Regions from separate parts of the Rhodococcus sp. no. 34 genome, predicted to be linked through region 1. Evidence: riboswitches for the same ligand, from Rfam matches in the RefSeq annotation. Region 1 holds a riboswitch; each other region holds the start of a gene.
The links. Region 1 has a riboswitch for cobalamin ahead of ACYP01_RS21890 (cobaltochelatase subunit CobN). Riboswitches for the same ligand answer to the same signal wherever they lie in the genome.
Positions count from the first base shown of each region.

Region 2: it holds a riboswitch for cobalamin, as region 1 does, so the genes downstream of both, ACYP01_RS06585 (ABC transporter substrate-binding protein) here and ACYP01_RS21890 (cobaltochelatase subunit CobN) in region 1, are expected to answer to the same signal.
Region 3: it holds a riboswitch for cobalamin, as region 1 does, so the genes downstream of both, ACYP01_RS11525 (CbtB domain-containing protein) here and ACYP01_RS21890 (cobaltochelatase subunit CobN) in region 1, are expected to answer to the same signal.
Region 4: it holds a riboswitch for cobalamin, as region 1 does, so the genes downstream of both, metE (5-methyltetrahydropteroyltriglutamate--homocysteine S-methyltransferase) here and ACYP01_RS21890 (cobaltochelatase subunit CobN) in region 1, are expected to answer to the same signal.

Region 1 is NZ_BAAILK010000046.1:130,471-134,983, forward strand. Features, by position in the region: gene cobJ (precorrin-3B C(17)-methyltransferase) at 1-285, opposite strand, end outside; gene ACYP01_RS21880 (precorrin-8X methylmutase) at 282-908, opposite strand; gene cobG (precorrin-3B synthase) at 928-2,070, opposite strand; cobalamin riboswitch at 2,122-2,254, shown strand; gene ACYP01_RS21890 (cobaltochelatase subunit CobN) at 2,294-4,513, shown strand, end outside.
Region 2 is NZ_BAAILK010000023.1:128,037-132,549, forward strand. Features, by position in the region: gene ACYP01_RS06570 (hypothetical protein) at 1-26, opposite strand, end outside; gene ACYP01_RS06575 (hypothetical protein) at 311-778, opposite strand; gene ACYP01_RS06580 (MMPL family transporter) at 846-2,966, opposite strand; cobalamin riboswitch at 3,038-3,183, shown strand; gene ACYP01_RS06585 (ABC transporter substrate-binding protein) at 3,300-4,295, shown strand; gene ACYP01_RS06590 (FecCD family ABC transporter permease) at 4,292-4,513, shown strand, end outside.
Region 3 is NZ_BAAILK010000026.1:521,776-526,288, reverse strand. Features, by position in the region: gene ACYP01_RS11540 (hypothetical protein) at 1-183, shown strand, start outside; gene ACYP01_RS11535 (NAD(P)-binding domain-containing protein) at 324-2,159, shown strand; gene ACYP01_RS11530 (CbtA family protein) at 2,219-2,995, opposite strand; gene ACYP01_RS11525 (CbtB domain-containing protein) at 2,986-3,180, opposite strand; cobalamin riboswitch at 3,206-3,344, opposite strand; gene mhuD (mycobilin-forming heme oxygenase MhuD) at 3,433-3,741, opposite strand; gene ACYP01_RS11515 (alpha/beta fold hydrolase) at 3,787-4,513, shown strand, end outside; gene ACYP01_RS11510 (HIT family protein) at 4,509-4,513, opposite strand, start outside.
Region 4 is NZ_BAAILK010000012.1:330,191-334,703, forward strand. Features, by position in the region: gene ACYP01_RS02435 (sensor histidine kinase) at 1-246, shown strand, start outside; gene ACYP01_RS02440 (response regulator transcription factor) at 243-872, shown strand; gene ACYP01_RS02445 (helix-turn-helix domain-containing protein) at 1,092-1,529, shown strand; cobalamin riboswitch at 1,611-1,835, shown strand; gene metE (5-methyltetrahydropteroyltriglutamate--homocysteine S-methyltransferase) at 1,995-4,259, shown strand; gene ACYP01_RS02455 (ABC transporter substrate-binding protein) at 4,318-4,513, opposite strand, start outside.

The DNA of each region.
Region 1 (4,513 bases):
GTGAACTGCCAGCCGTTCGGCAGCTGCTTCGTAGAACTCGTCCATCGCGCCCTGGTATCCGCCGGGATGATCAACGGTCTCGGTGGTCACGGGGTAGACGAGGTGTTCTTCGATCTGTCCTTCGCGCATGTACGGCGCTGCAACTCCGCGGGAGATGCTCTTGCCGTGCCGCGCGGAGTGGAAGGCAATCACATCTGCCTCGCCGATGACGCGGGCGGCCTTGACGGTCACCAATTCGGGATCGCCGGGGCCGATACCGACACCCCAGAGCTTGCCTGCACTCATTCGACTTCGCTCGCAATCGCATTGACGACGGCGGCGGTGATCGCGCTGCCGCCGCGTCGGCCGCGGAGAACGAGATGATCGATCCCGCTGGCGTGTTCGATGAGGGCTTCCTTCGACTCGGCAGCGCCGATGAAGCCGACCGGACCTCCGACGATGGCGGCCGGACGGGGCGCTCCGGCTTCGATGAGGTTCAGGAGATGGAACAGTGCGGTGGGTGCGTTTCCGATCGCGACAACAGCGCCCTCGAGCTTGGCTCCCCACAGTTCGAGAGCAGCCGCCGAGCGAGTGTTGTCGATGGTCGACGCCAGCACGGGAACCCGCGGATCGCCGAGGGTGCAGATGACGTCGTTGCCGGCGGGCAGACGCTTGCGCGTGATGCCGGCAGCCACCATCTGGGCGTCGCAGAAAATCGGCGCGCCGTCGCGCAGAGCTGCGCGCGCAGCCGAGACGACACCGGGTGTGAAGGCGACGTCGTCGACTAGATCGACCTGGCCGCTTGCATGAATCATGCGCACTACAGCTTGCGAGACATCCGCCGGGAAACGGCTCAGGTCGGCTTCGGCCCGAATGGTGGCAAAGGACTGGCGATAGATTTCCGCGCCGTCACGGATGTACTCGATCATGTGCCACACGATAGAGGCATCACCGATCGGGCGGATTCACCCGGTAACCGTCACCCGTCGCGATCACATCCGCTACGTCCCCGCGGGGACGTCCACAACTGCGGTCGCACCCGGCCCAGTGCTGGCGCCCGCCAACGGGAAGTTCTGCCTGCTCGACGGCGGTGATCGCGTCGGTGCGCACATCGGCGAGAGACTTCTCGCATCCCGGGCTTCCGGTGCAGGCGGTGACCTCGAGCCACGGTGAGTTCTCGTCGAAGATCAACCCCATGGGTGCCAGCACCCGGACTACCTGCTCGGCTGCCCATTCGTCGAGGTCGAAGATATGCACCGATCGCCACGGCGTCACGACGACGGGCTTGTCGACGGCGGCGAGGAACTCGGCCAGCCGAGCGTCGAGCAGCCCGAATCGCAGGCCGCCGCCCAGAGCTACGGTCCCGTCGCGCTGCTCGAGCCAGCCGATAGTGGGCCGTGCATCCGGCGTGAGGTCCGCCGCAACGGTGGACTCGGCGCTCAGACCCAGCTGCTCGAGGGTGCGTTCGATTCCGTCCGGAACCTCGGCCAGGCGCCAGTGCTTGTCGCGAACGTCGAGGAATGATCGAGCCGCCTCGAGGAGCAATTCGACGGCGTCGTCCGCCTGGACGAGATGAGTGGTGTGGTGACCGGCGAGCACCAGTGAATGCTCGGTGGCGCTGCGCGCATGGAGTCCGAAATCGCCCCGTAGCCCGGTGATGTCTCCGCTCCCGTCGTCGAGGGTGAACAGGGTTCGCCCTGGCAGATCTGCCAATGCTTGATCCGCTTGGATCGCCGAATCGAGACGGTGGACCAGTTCACGGATGTCGGCGACGCCCCCGATACGGCCGGACAGTGGGGACGCGAGGATGTTGCGCACTCGCTCGTGCGTCGCTGACGGCAGCAGACCGGCCGAAGCGATACGCGCCGCGAAGGCTTCGGGGTCCGAGACCGAGCGCAGTTGTACGTTGCCCCTCGAGGTGAGTTCCATCTGCCCGTTGCCCAGATCGCGCGCTGCGTCGGCGAGCGTCTGCAATTGGACCGGGGTGAGGAGTCCGCCGGGTAGGCGCACGCGTGCCAGTGCGCCATCGGCGGCGTGGTGAACTTGCAGTGCACCCGGGCACGCGTCTGGCTGTGAACGGTCCGTGGGCATGGCTCCAGGGTACGACCTGTCATGAGTGCCTTCTGCGGACCGGTAGCATCACCACCACCAGTGACGGCAGTTGAGGAAACCGGTGAAAGTCCGGTGCGGTCGCGCCACTGTGAGTGTTGCTCGAGCGGGACGTGTTTCCGCTCGGAAACACGAGTCAGACCCTCAACCGCCGTCGATGACAGATCTGTGCCACGGGGCGCGAAACCCCAGGAAGGCTTCACCCGTGATTCTTCTGCTCTCCACGTCCGACACCGATCTGCTGAGCGCCCGCGCCAGCCAGGAAGCCGGCGACGGCGTCTCCTATCGCTGGGCCAACCCCTCACGCTTGCTGGTCTCGGAGGACTTGCCGCCCTTGCTCGACGGCGTCGACCTCGTGATCGTTCGTATCCTCGGCAGCCGTCGCAGCTGGGAAGACGGCCTGGACATGGTCCTCGCCTCCGGACTCCCCGTAGTCGTTCTCGGCGGCGAGCACGCGCCGGATGCCGACCTCATGGAGTGCTCGACGGTCTCCGCCGGCGTTGCTGCCGAGGCGCACAACTACCTGGCCGAGGGTGGCACGCAGAATCTGGCACAGCTGCACCACTTCCTCTCCGACACCGTCCTGCTCACCGGTCACGGTTTCGAGCCGCCGGCTCACCTGCCTTCCTGGGGAATCGCTGATTTCGCGCCCGATCTCGACTCGGCGAGCGGTCCCGTCATCGCAGTGCTGTACTACCGCGCCCAGCATTTGGCCGGAAACACCCGGTACATCCAGGCGTTGTGCGACGCGGTCGCCGAGGCCGGTGGCACCGCGCTGCCGATCTACTGCGCATCTCTGCGAACCGCAGAGGCCGAACTTCTGAGCACGCTCCGCCGCGCCGACGCCATGGTCGTGACAGTTCTTGCTGCCGGTGGCACGAAGCCCGCGACCGCGTCCGCCGGTGGCGACGACGAAGCCTGGGATGTCGCCGCACTCGCTGCGCTCGACGTCCCCATCCTGCAGGGCCTGTGCCTGACCAGTAGCCGCGCCACCTGGGACGAGAACGACGACGGACTGTCGCCTCTCGACGTCGCGACGCAGGTGGCGGTGCCGGAGTTCGACGGCCGCATCATTACCGTCCCGTTCTCATTCAAGGAGATCGACTCCGACGGACTGTCCACGTACGTCCCCGACGTCGAGCGCGCTGCCCGTGTCGCCGGGATCGCGGTCCGTCACGGCAAGCTGCGCCACATTCCCACCACCGAGCGTCGCGTTGCTCTGATGCTCTCGGCGTACCCGACCAAGCACGCCCGCATCGGCAACGCGGTCGGTCTCGATACTCCGGCGAGCGCAATCGACCTGCTCACCGAAATGCGTTCTGCCGGTTACGACCTCGGTCCGGTCGACGGTCCGGACGCAGTTCCCGGCCTGGCGGCGAAGGACGGCGACGCGCTGATCCATGCCCTGATCGCGGCCGGCGGACAGGATCCCGACTGGCTCACTGCCGAGCAGCTCGAGGGCAATCCGATCCGCATCTCGGCAGCGAAGTACCGCGAATGGTTCGCCACCCTGCCCGAGGAACTGCGCAGCGGTGTCGAAGAGCACTGGGGCGCAGCGCCCGGCGAGCTGTACGTCGACCGCTCGCAGGATCCGGACGGCGAAATTGTCATCGCGGCACTGCGATTCAACAACATCGTCCTCATGGTCCAGCCGCCGCGGGGATTCGGTGAAAAGCCCGTCGCGATCTACCACGACCCGGATCTGCCGCCGAGCCACCACTACCTCGCCGCGTACCGCTGGATCGCTGCAACACCGGACAACGGCGGATTCGGCGCCGACGCCGTTGTACACCTCGGCAAGCACGGCAACCTCGAATGGTTGCCCGGCAAGACACTCGGCATGTCGAGCAACTGCGGCACCGACGCGGCCCTGGGCGACCTGCCGCTGATCTACCCGTTCCTCGTCAACGATCCGGGTGAAGGAACACAGGCAAAGCGTCGCGCCCACGCGACTCTCGTCGATCACCTGATCCCGCCGATGGCCCGCGCCGAAAGCTACGGCGACATCTCCCGCCTCGAGCAACTGCTCGACGAGCACTCCAATATCTCCGCACTCGACCCGTCCAAGCTCCCGGCCATTCGCCAGCAGATCTGGACGCTGATGCGGGCGGCCAAGATGGACCACGACCTCGGCCTCGCGGAGCGTCCCGAAGAAGACGTGTTCGACGACATGCTCCTGCACGTCGACGGTTGGCTGTGTGAGATCAAGGACGTCCAGATCCGCGACGGTCTGCACATTCTCGGCCGCGCACCCGAGGGCGACGCCGAAATCGAACTGGTCCTGGCCATGCTCCGTGCCCGTCAGATGTGGGGCGGCGAACAGAGTGTCCCTGGTCTGCGCGAAGCTCTCGGGCTCAGCGAAGACGGCGACGAGTCCCGCAACCGTGTCGACGACGTCGAGGAAAAGGCGCACGCTCTGGTTCGC
Region 2 (4,513 bases), on a different contig from region 1:
GCAAGGATCCATTCGAAAATTGTCATGCTCCAAGTCTGACGAAATCAGCTTCGGAGAACATCGCCCTGCGGAGCGATTTAGACGATCGGGCAGTCATCCTCGAGGACGACTGCCCGATCAGGGAAATCCACTAGGTCTGTTGCTGAAGAGTTTCGGGCGCGTGGGGGTGCGCCCTCGTCCTTGCGTCGCGTGACGTGATTTCGGATGAGATGTGGGCGGCCGTTGTTCCGAGGGTGTGAAGGCCACGTGCCGTCCGCCAGTAGACCGGCGCACCATCGTCGAGGCGATGGCGTGGACAGGCCGGCAAACCCTAGGCCGGTTCAGCGCCCGACAAGTCCTCGACCGCATACGGAGTCGTTCCTTCGAACAGAACACCGATCCCGAAAGGATCGGCCATCTCGAGCTTTGACTCAGCGAACCGCAGCAGCCAGGTTCCGTCAGCCCAGATCACCGCCTCAGGTTCGCCGAACAGTGACTCCGTGGCGTCCAACTCCACGAGTTCGGAGTGGCGGAGGCCGAACTGTGGCCCACGCAGCTGTTGACGCAGGTAATCGGCGGCGACTTCGGCAAACTCACCGAACCGGGCCATCACGGTCGCAGCGAGCTCACACACCGCAGACTCCGGCACGGTGGCCGGCTCGATAACCAGACTCACCGGCCTGGAGTCACCGACCCCCTGGACATCGATGATCGATGTCCAGCACGCCAACGAATCGTCCGAGTCGACACGCGAAAACACTGCTGAGCCGACCACAACACTCTCAGGTAAGTCATCCACGACCCCTAGTCAAACACGGCTCTCCGCAGGATCCCAGGCACTCTTCAGCGACATGATCCAGTCGCGATCAGTGGCCGATGCCGACCTTCGCGTGAACCTTTTTCATCCACACAGGAGCCCACCAGTTCGCTTCGCCCATCAACTTCACGAGCGAGGGCACGAGCAACATGCGGATGATGGTCGCGTCGACGATCAGCGCGACGATCATGCCGACGCCCAGGAACTTCATCACTGACAGCCCTGACATTGCGAAGGCCCCCGTCACCACTATCAGGAGTAAGGCGGCAGCCGTCACGATGCGGCCGGTGCGCTCGGTTCCGAACTTGACCGCTTCCTCTGTCGTCGCTCCCGCGTTCTTGGCCTCGACCATCCGTGACATCAGGAAAACCTCGTAGTCCGTGGACAATCCGAACACCACCGCCAGGATGAGCACGACGAACGTCGCCTCCAGCGGAGTTTGACTGACCCCGAGGAGTTCGACGCCGTGTCCGTCCTGGAAGACGAAGGTGAGGACACCGAAGGTGGTCGCGAGGCTCAGGGCTGCCATCAGCACCGCCTTGATCGGCAGCACCACCGAACCGAACGCGAGGAACAACAGGATCAGGGTGGATCCGACCATGATGAGGATCATCACCGGTAGCCAGTGCAGGACGGCGTTGTTGCCGTCGTCGACCATGGCTTGACCGCCGCCGACAAGCAGCACCGTTCCGTCGGGAGCGGAGATCGCACGCAGATCTGTCACTGCGGCGCTCTGTGATTGGGGTGTAGAGCCCTCGCTGTAGAGAGCCTGAACCGCGACGAGTTGATTGGTGCTCGCGACGACGGTCGCCTGACCGATGCCCTCGACTTGACCGGCGGACTCGGCGATCGCTGCACCTTCGGCCGGGGTGAGAGTGTTCCCGTCCTCGGCCTGAAGGATCATCGTTGCGCCATTTCCGGTTTGCGGGAAGTCGTTGACCAACGTGTCCATCGCGACGCGAGCGGGGTCGTTGTCCGGTAGTGCGGTGTACGAGAGCTCTCCCAGCCGGGCGCCGAGCAGCGGCGAGGCCATCACGAGCAGCACAGCCACGATTGTCACCGAGACTGCGACCGGACGCTTCATCACCCACGTGACGACGCGGCCCCAGAACTTGCGCGAGCGTTCCTCGCCGCGTTGCGCCGCATCCTTGCGCCACGTCAGGGCGTTGATGCGATGCCCCAGAATGGCAAGCAGCGCAGGCACAGCGGTCAGCGACAGGACGGCCGCGCTCAATACTGCGGCGATCGCGCCGAAGCCCAGAGACCGGATGACGGCCTGGGGGAATACGAGCATGCCGCTGAACGCACAGATCAGCAGTAGACCCGAGAACATGACGGTGCGACCCGCCGTCAGAACTGTCCGCTGAGCAGCCGCTCCCGGGTCCGAGCCCGAATTCAGTTCTTCACGGAACCGACCGACCACGAACAGTCCGTAGTCGATGGCCAGTCCCAACCCGAGAAGAGAAGCGACGTTGATCGAGAACGAGGACACATCGGTGATCAGCGTGAGGATTCGCAGAACGGCCAAAGCGCTCAGGACACTGAGTACACCCACGAACACGGGCACGGCAGCAGCGACGATGCCGCCGAAGATGAAGACCAACAGCACCAGAGTGATCGGAATGGCGATGGCTTCGGCGACCACCAGGTCCTTCTCGAGCTTGGTGTTGAATGCGACGCCGACGACGGTGTTACCCGCGAATTGTGCCTCGGCACCTTCGACTTCGAGCTTCGGCAAGAGATCGGCGAAAGTGGCCGGCGTGATGCCCGAGTCCGGTGCCAACGTGATCGCGACGGCCGCCATGGATCCGTCGTTCGAGAGCAGGCTGGCCTTCGCTGCGGCGTCTGTTCCCCAATACGATTTCACCGAAGCGGTCGGCACTTCGGTTTTGAACTGGTCGACGGCGGCTGTCACTGCCGGCCCGATGTCGTCCAGAGTCTTGCCGTCCGTGGGCGAGTAGATCGCGATGATGTCCGGGGTCTGCGGTCCGAGATTGTCTTCGATGATGTCGGCGACCTTCGCGGAGTCGCTGCCCGGATCGATGAAGCCGCCCTGGCTGAGCTTGCCGAACACTCCGAGTCCCCACACCCCGCTGATGAGAACTATCAGAACCGCGAGGCTCAGTACCCACCATTTCCGGGCGACGACGGTTTGGGCCCAGCGTGTCATGTATCAACTCCGGTGTGTGGGGGCGTCTGGCCAGATCGACTGTAGTGGGCGTTTGGTCTTGAATCGGAAACGTCATGCATACTGCTCGAAGCACTTGCAAGCCACGCGTGTGGGGGAAGCCGGTCCGAATCCGGCGCTGACCCGCAACGGTAGGTCGATTCTCGGTAGTCACCGAGTGTCGGCAAGCCCGATTACCCGCCGCGCGGTGTGCGACATCCATTCGTCGTGGTCTACGAAAAGGAAGTCCAGCAGGAGCTCTGGCCGAGGATCAGCGTGCGGGCGGAGTTGTCTGTCGGATTCTCATTCGTGGCTCAGAGCCCTTACGAGGTCCCCGTGTCACTTCAGTTCTCCCCGTCCCGCGCCGCCGCTGTTCTCATCGCGGTCGCCTTGGTTTCGGCAGGTTGTTCCAAAGGTCAGGAATCAGAGTCGGCGTCTGCTGCGGAATCCTTCGCACAGCCGGTGTCCGTGACCAACTGCGATCGCGAGATGACCTTCGATTCGCCGCCGCAGCGCATCGTGTCTTTGAACGGACACGTCACCGAAGCCCTCATCGAGATCGGCGCGGGTGATCGGATTGTCGGGCGGGCGTACAGCGACAACCCGCCAACTGCCGAGACCGCCGATGTATTCAACAAGATTCCCAGCCTTTCCGATACGTTCCCCAGCATGGAGCAGGTTCTCGACGTCGATCCGGACTTCGTGGTCGGAGGAATGACCAGTGCCTTCAACGAGAAGCAAGGCCGTTCCCGAGACGCTTTCGGCGAGCGCGGAATCAACACCTTCCTCTTCTCGGAATACTGTGGCACCGGTTTCCCCGACATCGGATTGCTCGAGAACGACTACACGCAACTCGGTCGAGTCCTGGGCGTCGAAGATTCCGCCCGCGAGGTCGCAGAGGAGATCAGCGATGGTCTCGATTCCGTCCGCGCTTCGGTCGGAGACGCGGCGCCGGTACCGACCTTCTTCTACGACAGCGGTGACCAGGTTCCGACGACCATCGGCGGAGTCGGCGTCGGTCAATTGGTCGCGGAATACTCCGGCGTCTCGAACATCTTCGCCGAAGGGACAAAGCCCTACATCGACGCATCGTGGGAAGCTGTTGCCGAGCGTGCACCCCAGGCGATCGTGGTCATCGACTACGGCGACAAGACCGCCGAGCAGAAGATCGACTTCCTCCGTGCCCAGCCGTTGATGGCGACCACCCCTGCTGTGCAGCAGAACCGGTTCGTCGTGGTTCCTCTCGCTGACCTGTTCGAGAGTTCACGGTTGGTGCGTTCGGCACAGACCATCGCAACAGCCTTCCATCCAGGCGCTGACGCGGCGAAGTGACCCGCACGCGTTACGGGTACGGCGCCCTGCTTGTCGGCTTGGCGGTCGCCTTGGCGATCGTCCTGGGGTTGGCCGTCTCCTTGGGATCGGTTCGCATTCCCGTCGGTGACGTCTGGGCGATAGTCGGAGCCCGTTTGGCGCCAGGGACTTTCGAGACGTGGTGGACCGCGGCGCGGGAGTCGATCGTGATCGACTCCCGCCTGCCACGTGCACTCACT
Region 3 (4,513 bases), on a different contig from region 1:
GTGGTCACATTCTTGTTCTATTACCGCTTTGCGGCAGAGTACATTCTTCACGAGCCGGCAGTTGTCGACGGATTGCACGGCAATGCACTGGGTTTCGTGGATTGGGCCGTGTTGTGGACGCTGTTCTACGTCGTGGGATTTCAGTCGCTGGGACTCGGCAGATTCAAGCCTGCTGAGGGGTGAGTCGGTTGCCCGCACCTCGGTGCGGGTAACCGGTATCGGACGCCGGCACCGCGTCCACTGATTGCAACAGACTGCAACGCTTGTGACCGGGGCCACTTATGGGATGTGCTGTGTGTCACATTCACAAACAAGGAGAAGTGATGACGCAAACCATCGATTCCGCAGTCACCCCCGAGGTGAAGTTGACGGCGGTGACACCTCAGGAGCGCGTCGACGCCTGGCTGGCGGATTTCGAGTCGGCCCTCGCGGCTCGTGACATCGAGCGTGTGGAAGGCAAATTCGCACTCGACAGCTTCTGGCGAGACCTGGTGTCGTTCACCTGGAACATCAAGACCGTCGAGGGTCGCGAGCAGATCGCCGACATGCTCTCCGCGCGACTCGACGACACCGATCCTTCGGGATTTCGGACGACCGAGACACCCGACGAGGCCGACGGCGTCACGTCAGCCTGGATCGAGTTCGAGACTGCAACCGGTCGCGCGCACGGGCACCTTCGTTTGAAGGGAGATGAAGGTTGGACCCTGCTGACGTCGCTGCAGGAGTTGAAGGGACACGAAGAAGGCAAGGGCACTCGTCGTCCGCGCGGCGCCAAGCATGGGGCAGACCCGAACCGCATCACGTGGGCCGAGCAGAAGGAGATCGAAGACCGCGAACTCGGTTACACCACACAGCCTTACGTCGTGATCGTCGGCGGCGGCCAGGGCGGCATCGCGCTCGGCGCCCGGATGCGTCAGCTCGGAGTACCGGCCATCGTGATCGACAGCCACGAGCGACCCGGCGATCAGTGGCGCGGACGCTACAAGTCCCTGTGCCTGCACGATCCGGTTTGGTACGACCACCTGCCCTACATGCCGTTCCCCGACAACTGGCCGGTGTTCGCGCCCAAGGACAAGATCGGCGACTGGCTCGAGATGTACACCAAGGTCATGGAGGTTCCGTACTGGAGTTCCACGACCTGCACCTCGGCGTCGTTCGACGAGAAGACCCAGGAATGGACCGTCGAGGTCAACCGCAACGGCGAGAAGTTGACGTTGCGTCCCAAGCAGTTGGTGATGGCGACGGGTATGTCCGGCAAGGCCAACGTTCCGACGTTCCCCGGGCAGGACAAGTTCCTCGGCGATCAGCACCACTCGAGCAAGCACCCCGGCCCGGATCAGTACGTGGGCAAGAAGGTCGTCGTGATCGGGGCCAACAACTCCTCGCACGACATCTGCGGCGCACTGTGGGAGAACGGTATCGACGTCACGATGGTGCAGCGCAGCTCGACGCACATCGTGAAGTCGGATTCGCTGATGGATTTGGGCTTGGGCGATCTGTACTCGGAGCGAGCACTGGCCGCCGGCATGACGACACACAAGGCGGACCTCACGTTCGGTTCGCTGCCGTACCGGATCATGCACGAGTTCCAGATCCCGGTGTACGACGCAATCCGTGAGCGCGACAAGGATTTCTACGATCGCCTCGAGAAGGCGGGCTTCGAGCACGACTGGGGCGACGACGGTTCGGGCCTGTTCATGAAGTACCTACGACGCGGCTCGGGCTACTACATCGACGTCGGCGCGGCCGAACTGGTCGCGAACGGGGACATCAAGCTCGCGCACGGCAACATTCGTGAGCTGACCGAGAACAGCGTGATCCTCGAAGACGGTACGGAATTGCCTGCCGACGTGGTGGTCTACGCGACCGGCTACGGCTCGATGAACGGCTGGGTGGCGGATCTGATCGGTCAGGACACCGCCGACAAGGTCGGCAAGGTGTGGGGCCTGGGGTCGAACACCACCAAGGATCCGGGACCGTGGGAAGGCGAGCAGCGCAACATGTGGAAGCCGACGCAGCAGGAAGCGCTGTGGTTCCACGGAGGCAATCTGCACCAGTCGCGCCACTACTCGCTGTACTTGGCGTTGCAATTGAAGGCGCGTTACGAGGGCATCCCGACGCCGGTGTACGGACTGCAAGAAGTGCATCATCTGAGCTGAAAAAGAACTGCTGTGCGCCTTTATTAACCGCGGGAGGTTAATAAAGGCGCACAGCAGGTTCAGCGAAGGGCGTACTTCTTTGCTACTTCGGTGTTCTTGGTCGCGCGCTCGGTAAGGAAGGCGAATGCCAACCCGAGTACGAGCCAGAGCGTCGCCTGCGTAGCGAGCGAGGAAAGTCGGAACTCCCACAGCAGAGTTGCCGGGAAGTCCTCGCCCACCTCGTTGATGCCGGGAAGCGAGACGTAACCGATCGCGACGATCACCAGGAACGCAGCCACCGGAGCAGCGATGCGCACACTGAGGAACTCGTGCCCGGAAACTGCCTTTGCAGCCGCTGCTGCCGCGGTGACGGACAGCAGCCCGAGAATCACGGCGGCCAGCCACAGCAGTGTGCGCTGGTTGATGGTGTCGGGATCTCCGACGGCCGGCGGATTGGCCGGGTACTTGAAAAAGGGGACAGCCTCGATAGCCAGCCAACCACCGACGGCGATGGTGATCGCCAACAACGGCCCGGACATTACGGTGAGTCGTCGAGCGTAATTGGCAACGACCGAGAAGATCGCCCCGAGCGCCAGTCCGGCAAGCGCCGTGGCCAGGAACAGCCCGGCGCGCTGCCCGTCGCGGCTCACCAGTGGTTCTTCTTCGTCACCGTGCGAATGCCCAGCGGCTTCGCCGGAAACCTCACCGGTGGCGCTGTTGGCTTCTTCGATCGCAATGGCAGCGTTGACGTGCGGTTCACCCAGCACGAATGCAACTCCGCCGGCAAGGATGCCTGCGATCAGACCAGCCAACAAACCACGAATGAGAAGCTTCGTGAAATTGTCGACTAGTGGCACGGCAGGCCCATCAAGTGTCGACCGTCGTGCATCAATTCATGCATGTACATGCCGGTGCGAGAGATAGCGCCCTGGTCGAACCCGACCAGGTAGAGAGCCAGCATCGCGAACAGAACTACTGCAGCGGCGAGGAAAGCAAGACGAGTCGAATCGATCGACGTATCGGGAGAATAGGCGAGAGCCATCGAAGCCTCCTGGGATTTTCGCGTCCCCTAGGTCCATGCGATGGCCGAAGTGTCTGGCTGTCGAAATAGTCGTGCCGAAAAAGGCACTTCACCTCGAATTACAGTGGCGCGACCGCTCCGGGCTTTCACCGGATTCCTGTCGGACCATCGCGTTTACATGCGAACTTTTGCACTACAGCCCGCACCGTGTCAACGCGTGAAGCCGAGATGACCGTCGATTGTGCCCGCCAAGGCAGGCACAATCGCTCGAGATCAGCTCTTTGCGGCGACGTCCAGGACAACTTCGAATTCGAGCAACGACGCACCCGAAGCGACGGGCTTCGCGCGCTCGCCGGAATGGGCTTCACGGGCGGGGCCGTCACGCCAATCGGCGAACGCCTGCTCGGACTCCCACTGAGTCACCACGAAGTAGCGGCTCTCACCGGCGGTGGGGCGGAGGAGTTGGAATCCGAGAAAGCCCGGGGAGTTCTCGACTGCGTGAGCGCGTGCTGCGAAGCGCTTCTCCAGTTCGGGGCCGGCGCCCTCGGGGACCTCGATTGCATTGATCTTCACGACTGCCATGCAAGCGACATTACCCGCGCACCTTCACCGCGTACCGTGACACTCGTGTTGCATGACGAAGGTGGAACGGGACAACCGATTCTGTTGTTGCACGGCCTCATGGGCAGCTCCCGAACGTGGCGTCGCCATGTGCCGTGGATCCGCGAGTTCGGCCACGTCTACACCTTCGACGCTGCCGGTCACGGCAGGCCGGCGCCAGCGGCACTGACTACCGAGGCATTCGTCGAGGACCTGACATCGGCGGTTGCGTCCATCGAGGAGCCGATGATCGTGATCGGTCATTCGATGGGGGCTCTGCATGCGTGGTGCTTCGCCGCCGCGCATCCCGAAAAGGTTTGTGCGCTGGTCCTCGAAGACATGGCCCCGGACTTTCGTGGACGCACCGCTGCGGACTGGGCGCAGATGATCTCGGCGTGGCCGCAGCCGTTTGCTTCCGAGGAGGCGATGAAGGAATTCTTCGGCCCCGTCGCCGGCCAGTACTTTCTCGACTCTTTCGACCGCCGCGACGACGGGTGGTACCTGCACGGCGACGTGTCGACCTTCCGCGACATCTCGGAGGAGTGGGGCACGAGGCATTTCTGGGATCAGTGGAAGGCGATCGAGGTGCCGACCTTGCTGATCGAGGGAGAGTTCACCATCACCCCTGAGGGACAGATGCGAGAGATGGCCGAGAGGCCGGGAACTCGGTACGTACGTATTGCCGATGCAGGCCACCTGGTCCACGACGATCAACCGCAGCGCTATCGCGAAGTGGTGACGGAATTCCTTCACA
Region 4 (4,513 bases), on a different contig from region 1:
GCATGGACGATCCGTGAGGGCGTCACCAACGTCGTTCGACACAGCGGTGCGACCCACTGCCGGATCACGGTCGACGAAAATAGTGCGTCGGTCGTCGACGACGGACGAGGGGCCGAGTCGACGTCTTCCGGAAACGGTCTGATCGGATTGCGCGAGCGCGCCGGAGCGTCGGGCGCACGAGTGATCATCACTCATCCCCAGCCGCAGGGGTTTGCACTTCAGGTAGTCGAACAGGAGACAGAGTGAACAGCCAGGGCGATCGAGCAACCATACGGCTGCTCTTGGCGGACGATCAGGCGCTCGTGCGAGGAGCTTTGGCCGCGCTGCTCGATCTGGAATCCGACCTGTCCGTGGTGGCCGAGGTCGGTCGCGGCGACGAGGTGGTGTCCGCCGTTCTCGAACACCGCCCGGACGTCGCGCTTCTGGACGTCGAGATGCCCGGCATGGACGGAATCGCCGCGACGGCGGCCCTTCGCGAGGCAGCACCCGACACCCGAGTCCTGATCGTCACCACGTTCGGACGTCCCGGATTTCTTCGCAAAGCCCTGCACGCCGGGGCCGGCGGGTTCGTCGTCAAGGACACCCCCGCCAGGCAGCTGGCCGACGCAGTCAGGCGTGTCCACGCCGGACTGCGCGTCGTCGATCCCACCCTTGCGGCCGACAGCCTCGTCAGCGGCGAGTCGCCTCTGACGGAGCGTGAGACCCAAGTACTGCGCGCCGCTCACGACGGCGCACCCGTGGCAGCCATCGCAGGGGCGCTCTTTTTGTCCGCAGGGACGGTTCGAAATCATCTGTCATCCGCGATGGGTAAGACGGGTGCGTCGACGCGCGCGGAAGCCGTCAGAATCGCCGAGTCGAACGGCTGGCTCTGATCCGCGCGTCTGGAATCGCCTTCCCCGGCAAATAGTTCGCCGTTCGATTCGTGATGGCAATTTGTCCAGATCACTCAAAGTAGGGACCTTCTACCCTAGGGATTTTCCCTGCAAACGACTGCTTCGCGAGAATCCGAAACAGCTAATCGTTCGATACCTGGCTATGATGCAGTTAATTGAATCGACGGAGCCTGTGCGTAGCGGGGGAAGGGACGTCTCATGTCGAACCAGTTCAACGAACGCTTGAACTCGCTGTTCGAGACTGCCGACTTTCACGTCACCAACGCGATGGTCGTTCGCGGCATGACCGAGTTCGGCTGCCGTATCTCCACGCCGTACCTGTCGCAACTGCGCACCGGCGTCCGAACCAATCCGTCACCCGAAGTGGTTGCCGCCCTCGCCCACTTCTTCAACGTCCATCCGGACTACTTCTACGCCCCGTCCGATCACACTCCGCCCGCGATCTCAGGTGGCGAGGCAGACCTCTCCCTCCTCGAACAGCTGCACAACGTGCGCCTGCGGAACCTCACCTCCCGTGTCGTCGACCTCTCACCGTCTTCACAGGATCTGCTTGTCGAAATGGCGGAGAATCTACGTTCCTCCGAAAATCTTCCGCGCGTACCACCGGACTCGAATTCCTACATGTCACGCGCATAGCGCCCTTCGCCGACTCTCCTTGACTGCTCAGGGAGGGTTGGCCTTATGCTGGTCGATGCAGCTGGTTCGCCCGGCACGGTCATGAGGAGCCCCGAAGACCGGTCCCGGCGTCGAAGCTCCGTCAGCGCAAGCTGTCGGGGTGAGAGGGAACCCGGTGAAAATCCGGGACTGTCCCGCAGCGGTAAGCAGGAACGACCGCCGTTCATGTGCACTGGGCATCCGCCTGGGAAGCGACGGCCAGTAGGTTCGATCCAACTCGATCGAGTGCCCGCGAGTCCGAAGACCTGCCGACTGTGTCGGGCACGCCGTGCCCGACGGTCCACCGCCTCGTGGAATGGGCGTGTAGATCTCCATCGGACCTCGTGTGCGGTGCGGGCAGTGCTGCCCGCTGAAACTCGGGGTCTCGTGAGGTATACCCGTCTGCCGGCAGTGGCCATCAATGCATTGGCAATCTGGAGAAACTCCGTGACAACAACATTCACTTCGACCGTGCTGGGCTCACCGCGCATCGGTCCTCATCGAGAACTCAAGCGGGCAACCGAAAGCTACTGGGCAGGGCGCATCGACGCCGACGCCCTGCAGGCTGTCGCCCGTGACCTCCGTCGGCAGGGCTTGGCCGACCTCCGTGACCTGGGCCTCGACTCCGTCCCGGTCAATACCTTCTCCTTCTACGACCAGATGCTCGACACCGCAGTTCTTCTCGGCGCGCTGCCCGACCGCGTCGCGTCGGTCGCCGATCCGTTGGACCGCTACTTTGCCGCTGCCCGTGGGACGGACACCATCGCGCCGCTCGAAATGACGAAGTGGTTCGACACCAACTACCACTACCTGGTGCCGGAGATCTCGCCGTCCACCACGTTCGCACTCGACCCGTCCAAGGTCTTGTCCGAACTGGCAGAAGCACTTTCCGACGGCATTGCAGCCCGCCCGGTCGTCATCGGACCGGTCACCTTCCTGCTGCTCTCGAAGGCTGTCGGCACTGACGAGCCGCTGCTCTCGCGACTCGACGAACTACTCCCCCTCTACGCGGATCTACTCGGTCGGCTCGCGAAGGCCGGTGCGAGCTGGGTTCAGCTCGACGAACCGGCCCTCGTGGGCGATCGCACCGACGAGGAAATCGAAGCGGCACGCGCTGCGTACGAACAGCTTTCAGCGCTGTCCGAGCGGCCGTCGATCCTGTTGGCGTCGTACTTCGGTTCGCTGCGTGAGGCGCTGCCCGCGCTTGCGTCCACCGGCGTCGAAGGATTTGCCGTCGACCTGGTGGCCGGTCAGGATTCGATCGGCTCCGTCCCCGAACTCGCCCGCAAACTGGTCGTCGCCGGTGTGGTCGACGGACGAAACATCTGGCGGTCGGATCTGGATTCGGCACTGAGCACGTTAGGTGCTCTGTTGGGCAGCGTGGATACTCTTGCCGTCTCCACATCGTGCTCCCTGCTGCACGTTCCGTACACTCTCGCCGCAGAAGCCGATGTCGACAAGGCCCTGCGCTCGTGGCTCGCGTTCGGCACCGAGAAGGTCAAGGAAGTAGTTACTCTCGCAACCGCTCTCACACAGGGCCGAGAGTCGGTGGAGGACGAGTTCGCTCTGGCACGAGCGGCCGCGTCGACCCGCAAGGACGATCGCAGACTCAATGATGCGAGTGTTCGGGGACGCCTGGCCGCCGTGCTGAACTCGGCGACCGGTCGCGCGCCCGCCGCCGAACGTCGCGCTGCCCAGGACGAACTGCTTTCTCTGCCGCCGCTGCCCACGACGACAATCGGTTCGTACCCGCAAACCTCGAAGATCCGCATCGCTCGCGCAGCACTGCGCAAGGGCGAGATCGACGAAGCCGAGTACGTCAACCGTATGCGCGCCGAAATTGCCGAAGTTGTTGCGCTCCAGGAAAAGCTGGACCTGGACGTTCTTGTTCACGGTGAGCCGGAACGCAACGACATGGTCCAGTACTTCGCGGAGCAGTTGGACGGATTCTTCGCCACCGCCAACGGTTGGGTCCAGTCGTACGGCACCCGCTGCGTGCGTCCGCCGATTCTGTACGGCGACGTCTCCCGCCCGAAACAGATGACCGTCGACTGGATCATGTACGCGCAGTCGCTGACCGACAAGCCGGTCAAGGGCATGCTCACCGGACCCGTCACCATTCTGGCCTGGTCGTTCGTCCGCGACGACCAACCCCTCGCCGACTCGGCAAATCAAGTCGCACTGGCCATTCGAGACGAGACCGTCGACCTGCAGGCCGCCGGAATCGGAATCATCCAGGTTGACGAACCGGCTCTACGAGAACTACTCCCACTGCGTGCCGAGGATCAGCGCGCCTACCTGGACTGGTCGGTCGGCGCCTTCCGGTTGGCTACCTCGGGCGTCGCGGATTCCACCGCGATCCACACGCACCTGTGCTACTCCGAGTTCGGAGCGGTGATCGGCGCCATCGCCGGCCTCGACGCGGACGTCACGTCCATCGAGGCGGCGCGCTCACACATGGAGGTCCTCGACGATCTCAGTTCGGTCGGGTTCGACCTCGGCGTCGGGCCGGGTGTCTACGACATCCACTCGCCGCGGGTGCCGAGCGTCGACGAGATTGCCGAATCCCTGCGTGAGGCACTCAAAGCTGTTCCTGTCGAGCGGTTGTGGGTCAACCCGGACTGCGGTTTGAAGACCCGCGGTTCCGTCGAGGTCGAGGCGTCACTGCGTAACCTCGTCGAAGCCGCGAAGTTGGTACGAGCGGAGCTTTAGGGGCAAAGCCCCGGTGCGCCTTTTTGGTAGTGGGCACTACCAAAAAGGCGCACGGGGGTCAGCTCAACCATGTGTTGCCGAAGAGCAGAATCCCGTCCGCACTCGGCATCACTCCGTGCACGTTCTCGCGCCACGGGATGAAAACCTTGCCGGAGTTGACCACGGCCATCGGCGCCGTCTCGTTGACCACGGTCTGAATATCGTCGATGACGGCTCGCCGCTCATCCTCGCCCGACGCTGTTTGCAGCTTGCCG